DNA from 2 places in the Desulfofarcimen acetoxidans DSM 771 genome. Region 2 is predicted to be linked to the other one. Evidence: riboswitches for the same ligand, from Rfam matches in the RefSeq annotation. Region 2 holds a riboswitch; the other holds the start of a gene.
The links. A riboswitch is a leader RNA that binds a small molecule or an ion and turns the genes downstream of it on or off. The one in region 2 is predicted to bind cobalamin.

Region 1 (3,418 bases), 1.7 Mb from region 2:
AACCGGGCGAATCGGTAACATTTAAGACGATTGCTAAAACAAAGAGCGGTCAGGACTATGAGTTATACGCGACTGATTATCAACTTCAGCTGCAGGGCGATATGGGTTCCCTGGCAAACAATTTGTTCACAGCCCAAACCCCGGGAACCGGCAGTATAACTATTTCCTTCCAGGGAATGGTAAAAACCGTTCAGGTAATTGTGCGTTCTACGGGCGCAAATACTGCGGTGGTTTCAAATAGCAGCGGTGCGGAAGTAGTTTTGGATGAGAATACAGTATTACAGTTTCCGGCTCAGGTAGTGGAGTCCCCGCTAAATATTGAAGTTATACCGCTGGACGATGTTGCAATACCCGGTTATGATGTGTTAAAAGCATTGGATGTGGCCGGTTCCCAGCCGATATCATGGGGGGAACCCTGGAAGCTCAAATATAATTATAATAAAAGTGATCTGCTTAGTTTGTCGCCGGAAACATCGGGAGAGCCGCTTGACTCGGATGATTCAACTGAATTATTAGATCCTTCTGACATACTGTTAGATCCTTCTGATATACTGACTCAAACGCCGGGAGAAACAGATTCCAATGATGACAGCCAGCTTGCTTCTGACCTGACACCTGTAGTAAAGGTCCTGTTTAAAGGCGAGGGCAGCGATGAATGGCAGCTCCAGCCTGCATGGACAGTGGGGCAGGATAACCTGCAAACAATTAATGCCAGGATAAAAGGTCTGGGACAGGTTGCCGTAGTGGTGGATGAGCAACCAATACCGGTTTTCAGCGATATGAAAAATCACTGGGCTGAGAATATAGTGACTCAAATGGCCTCCCGTGAGATTGTCAACGGTTACCCGGACGGCAGTTTCCGGCCTAAAAACATGATTACGCGGGCTGAGTTTGTGGCCTTATTATACCGGGCTTTGCTCTGGTCTAAAACGGAAAACCAGGTTTCTTTTAAGGACGAGATACCCGAATGGGCCGTAGATCCAGTATCTGCCGCTGTGAGCAGAAAGGCGGTCAGCGGCTATCCCGATAACACCTTTAAACCATCCAAAGGCATAACACGTTCGGAAATGGCTGTCATAATTGATCGTGTGCTTAATTTGCCCAAGACAGATAAGCAGCAGAAGTCTGCATTTACCGATATATCTTCCGTTCCTGCCTGGGCACTGGATCAGGTTGACCGGGTGGCAGCGGCGGGAATCTTGAAAGGTGATAAGGACAAGTTTCGCCCTCTGGACAGCGCTACCAGAGCTGAGGTAGCTGTGGCAGTGAGCAGGGTTCTTGATTACTGGGTAACCCATTAATATAATTGGGGTTTGTTCATAATATTTTAAAGTTGGAGCAGGAAAATGAGGTTTCATGTAGAAGATTTCATTTCAGATAATTAAATAAGTTGGTTTCAGGTGCCCCATGAAATCGGGGAGAATAGGGAATCAGGTGTAAATCCTGAACGGTCCCGCCACTGTAACCGGGGAGCATAGCGGCATAGGATAACCACCGTTAAACCGGGAAGGTTGCTGCATGTATTGAACCGGAGTCAGGAGACCTGCCTGAAAACCAAAAACCTTTTACAGGTTGCTTCGTTGGATGATGGAAAAGTCCCACGGCCTTATTGGCTGTGGGCTTATTATTTTTAACGGGGGTTGATTGCATGTTGCAGAAAGCGATATCGATGATTGGTAGCTTGGATCAGGAGGCTATGAACAAAGCTCAGCAGCGGCTGGACAGTTTAATTAAGCCGCCGGGCAGCCTGGGTGTTTTGGAAGAAGTGGCTGTGCGTTTGGCCGGTATTACCGGAAATCACAAACCTTTTATAAGGAAAAAGACCGTGGTTGTCATGGCTGGCGATCACGGTGTGTTTGAAGAAGGTGTCAGCGCTGCGCCGCAGGAGGTAACCTATCAAATGCTGCCTGCTTTTGTACACGGTGTGGCAGGTATTGGTGTTTTGGCCCGTCATGCCGGAGCTAATCTTATTGTGGTGGATGTGGGGGTAGCAGTGCCTGTGGATTATCCGGGAGTATTGCGGAAAAAGGTCAAAGCGGGTACCGGTAATATAGCCAGAGGGCCGGCTATGACAGTGGAAGAAGCGGTACAGGCTCTGGAGGTTGGCATAGAAACTGCGTGGCAGGAAATAGATCAGGGAACAGATCTGCTGGCTACCGGCGACATGGGAATTGCCAATACCACACCGAGCACGGCTCTCCTGGCTGTCTTTGGCAATCTATCGGTAGATGAAATCACCGGTCGCGGGACTCTTATTAATGACGAAGTTTTAAATAACAAGATAAAAGCAATAGAGGCTGCAATTAAGGTCAATAAGCCTGATCCGGCTGATCCTGTAAGCGTGCTGGCCAAGGTAGGCGGTCTGGAAATTGCCGGGTTGGCCGGCTTGATCCTAGGCGCTGCAGCCAGGCGGGTGCCGGTACTGGTTGACGGTTATATCAGCACTGCCGCCGCTCTGGTTGCTTCGCGCATATGCCCCTTGTCCAAAGAGTATATGCTGGGTTCTCATTTGTCGGGAGAAAAGTCTCACCGGTACATGCTGGAGGTGGTCGGCCTGAAGCCCATGCTGCATTTGGACATGAGGTTGGGCGAGGGGACCGGATCAGCCCTGGCTATGAATATTGTAGAAGGTTCACTGAGAATATTGCATGAGATGGCAAGTTATGAAGAGGCAAAAGTATCAGATGTGGATGAGAGCAAAATTTTAAAGTAATTAAATAAAAAACCGGAAATAATAAAAACAATCAACTTAATATAAGCAGGAATTTGAGTTTTTTCGGAGAAAATAAGGGTGTTAGGAACAGGAGGTGTTAAAGTGTCTTTAGAAAAAATTTATGATATGGCGGTAGAGCTGGGGAAAGCCATTGCCGAGACGGAAGAGTTTAAGGATATGAAGCAAAGTGAGCTGGCCATCATGAGAAATGAGGACGCAGCGGGCCTGGTAGAGAAGCTTAACAATGCCAAAAGAGGCGTAGAAAGAAAAAAGATGTTAGGTGAACTTACCGAGGCGGATGCTATAGAAATGGGCGAGATTGAAAAAGAAGTTTTGAGTAACCAAGTGGTAAAGCAATCCTTTGAAGCTAACGCTATGTTTAATAATTTTATGCAAAAAATCAGCGTAAAAATACGTGATGGCATCCGTGAGAAATCTGATCATTTGGTCTAGTAAATAATCTATGGCGGAGCCGGGTGGGACTTCGTTATTGAGGAGAGGTGGCAAGTTAACCTCTTCTTTTGACGAAGCAGGAAAATCCCCTTTAGCGACTTTCGAGGCAGCCATGGGTACTCGTGTTTATCGGAAATTATTCAGTACTGACATTATTTATGCAATATAAATTTATACTTCATTAAACAGTGGTTATCCACGGATCCATATAAGCATAATTCCCTGGAGTAAAATAAATTCATAGGATAAATT
Region 2 (3,418 bases):
CCGGAAGCCGGAGCCCCGCTCTCAGCACCGATATTGATGAACAGGTGAGCAAATACGACACCATGTATTTTACCGAGGAAGAAGGAAGCTATCCCTTCACCTTTACAGCGGAGAGCGAAGACGGTGCCAGCGTGTCCGCCATGGTCTACGGCGTAATGTATGAACCGAATGCCGGCGGCGTATTCACCGTACCGCTGCGGGACAGGTACAATCCCATTATCGTGACCGCAGCCAAAGACGGCCAGACCACCTCCATTGCCTATGGCATCAGGGCCAAAGTGATTGCTTTAAAAATCACCAATGAATCCAGGGGTGGCAACGTATTTTACCAGGGAGACACCGTCAGCATCGGCTGTACCGGCGTCATGCTGCCGGTGCCAAAGGTATCCAGAATTTATAACCCGGCTTCTTCGCGCCTGGAATACCATACCGATATGCCCCGTTATGATTTAGTCGGCTCCAGTTCAAGCCAGTATGCGGCGGGAGCGCTGACTTTTGAACTGACGGGATACGGCGATATTGCTTTAACCGGCGGGCATGTCCATTTGAGCTGGTTCGGCAGCGGGCTTTATGCCGAAACACCGATAGGTGGGGCTCCGCCCAATCTCAACGCGGATCAGATAGCAAACAATTTTTCCAGCCTGCCGGACATTCGTCTGACGGTGATCAGAGATCCGTATTATGCGCCTGAGGATGTGCTGTCCGCCGGTATGGTGGGTGCGAGTACGATCCATGCGGGTGATGAAGTGACTGTCTCCATCCCCGGCATCGACACGGATATGCTTAAAAAGAACCATACCACCAACAGTGGGGAAATTGTGGACCTGTTGGACTCCTACACCGTTTTTGCCACAGATATACCCGGACTTAAACAGGTGAAATCGGTCAACGTTAAAACCACGGATCAATTGAAAAACTTGAAGACAATCACCTTTACCGTTCCGGAAAATACCCCGTCCGGAGATTATAAGCTCAAGGGCGGCTATATCTGGGTTAAATACGGGCCCACCTGGTGGACACATGAAAAAGAATACTATGTGACCAAAATGGAAGATGTGGATTTAACGGTAACCGGCGAGACCGGTGCCGGGGATGTAAACCAGGACGGCAAGGTGGATGTGCAGGATATGATTCTGGTGGGCCAGCATTTCAATGAAAGGGGAGCGGCCGGCTGGATCAGTGAAGATATAAATAAAGATGGGGAGATCGATGTATTGGATATGATCTTTATAGGACAGCACTGGAAGGATTAAGTTTTCGCCCGGTGTTGGCTTAACCAATACCTCCATAATAAATCAAAAATATGTAATAAGCATAAAAATAAGCTATATATACACCGATATGGGGAGAATAAACAAGTAAAAATACGTTATATACCAAAAGTATTGTCAAACTTTATGTTTCATGATAAATTAATGAAGAATTAATAGAGTAGTTAAATAGTTTACTGATAATTTCTGTTCAGGTGCTTTGTTATCAAAGCTTGAAAGGGAACCGGGTGAGAATCCCGGACGGTTCGGCCACTGTGAATGGTTAGCTGCTTCCATAACGCCACTGTCCTGCCCCGGCACTTAAAAATTGAGTGCCAAAGCGGATGGGAAGGCGGGAGCTGAGCAATGATCCATGAGTCAGGAGACCTGCCCGAGCAGAACAGCATACTTAAAACCTTCCGTGAAAAGGTGAAATGCTGGAGTGGGTTTACGATGCCCGTGTGCCATATTGTTAAGTGGTTGTGGCGGGCGGCATTAAATTGCTTAAAACCCCGGCTTCTGCGGAAGCCGGGGTTTTATTTGTTGGTTGATAGATATAACACCAAACATTTAAAGAGAGGGGGGATTAAACAGAAGATTCTAAAAAAGTGTTATCTTACAACTGACAGTAGGCAAGATATTTTTGCCATTCTCAAAGTACTGAGGCTGAAATTAAAGGAAAGGAGTTGTTTTTGAAAATATTGAAGAAATCGAAAATAATAAATATACTACTGGTTTTGCTTATGCTGTTTACGATAGTTAATCCCGCGCTGGCGGCAGGATTAACTATCAATCCCGATCAGCCTGCGTACAGCGGCGGGGAAAATGCCGCAGTTGCGGCGTCTGTCTATGACGACGGCACGAATGCAGCCGGCGGCACAGACGGGAGTTCCGCCGCTGAAAGCGAGGACAACCGTGAAATTGCGGAGGATAATGAGTCCGCCGGTGTCACCGAGCCCCAAAACAACTCTGACCAAACTGTGAGCAATTTGGTTTATCCCGCCAATGATACCGAAAAGCAGGCGGCAAGCCCGGCTATCGTGCTCAATGAGGTAAGTCCGGACTTGGGAACAGTTAAAGTCCGGGTAATGGATAATGTGCAAAGACTGGCGGGGGATATGCCAAATATTTCTCCCGCATACCGGGAGCCCTTTGGCGAAATACTGCCGTGGACTGAAGTGAAAATTACCGGAGGACTTACTATTCGGGGTGCCCTGGAAAAGGCTCTGGCCGCCAAAGGCATAACCGCTTACGGGGCCGAGAGTTACCTGAGCGGAATAGGTCCTGTTATCTCCGAGGATGGCAGCAGAACCGTTGACAAGCTTTCCGAGTTTAGCAGCGGCAATAAGAGCGGCTGGATGGTCACCCTGAACGATTGGTTTATCAATGCCGGGGCCAATACCTTTATGGTTAAAGACGGCGATATAATAGAATGGTGTTATACCTGCGATCTGGGAGCCGACTTGGGCGCCGATTTTAACAACAACGACACTGCCTTAAAAGCACTTTCGGCGGACAAAGGAATTTTTACCCCGGTATTTGCGCCGCAGGTCAAAGAATATACATTGACCCTGCCGGCTGAAACACAGATTAAGGTTGCCCCTACCGCTGCAAACCGTTATAATCAGGTAACCATTCAGTCAAACAATGCAACCTACCGCAGTACAGACGAGATTGCCGTGGTCGATAACCAGGTGATATCCGTTACCTGCGGCAAAAACATCTATAGAATAACCGTAGTCATTTCAAATAACGACCAGAGCAACGCCAATGCAGTCATTGATTTAATAGGGGCGCTTCCGGCTGTTGATGATATTGATCTGTCGGACAGAGAACAGATAGAAGCGATACGCACGGCCTATGAAAATTTGACAGATACGCAAAAAGCGCTGGTTGCCAATTATTCCGTACTGATAGAAGCAGAAAGCAAAATAGCCCAAATCGATGGAGATAACAAAACGGCGGCTGATCATGTTATTGCTTTAATCACCGCGCTGCCCGCCGTTAATGCCATTACTCTGGCGGACAAGGAACAGGTGGCAGCCGCCCGAACCGCTTATAACTCTTTAAGGGAAGAACAAAAAGCTTTGGTGGATAACCTGGACGCACTGACGGCGGCGGAAGCCAAAATTGCCTCCCTTGAGAATACCGGCGGCAGTGTGGTACAG

Region 1: linked by a shared signal. The riboswitch ahead of cobT (nicotinate-nucleotide--dimethylbenzimidazole phosphoribosyltransferase) and the one ahead of DTOX_RS09765 (leucine-rich repeat protein) in region 2 are both predicted to bind cobalamin.

The regions. Positions count from the first base shown of each region.
Region 1 is NC_013216.1:3,781,926-3,785,343, reverse strand. Features, by position in the region: gene DTOX_RS17410 (S-layer homology domain-containing protein) at 1-1,301, shown strand, start outside; cobalamin riboswitch at 1,382-1,565, shown strand; gene cobT (nicotinate-nucleotide--dimethylbenzimidazole phosphoribosyltransferase) at 1,649-2,713, shown strand; gene DTOX_RS17400 (YlbF/YmcA family competence regulator) at 2,816-3,166, shown strand.
Region 2 is NC_013216.1:2,128,446-2,131,863, forward strand. Features, by position in the region: gene DTOX_RS09755 (leucine-rich repeat protein) at 1-1,253, shown strand, start outside; cobalamin riboswitch at 1,447-1,659, shown strand; gene DTOX_RS09760 (hypothetical protein) at 1,617-1,946, shown strand; gene DTOX_RS09765 (leucine-rich repeat protein) at 1,943-3,418, shown strand, end outside.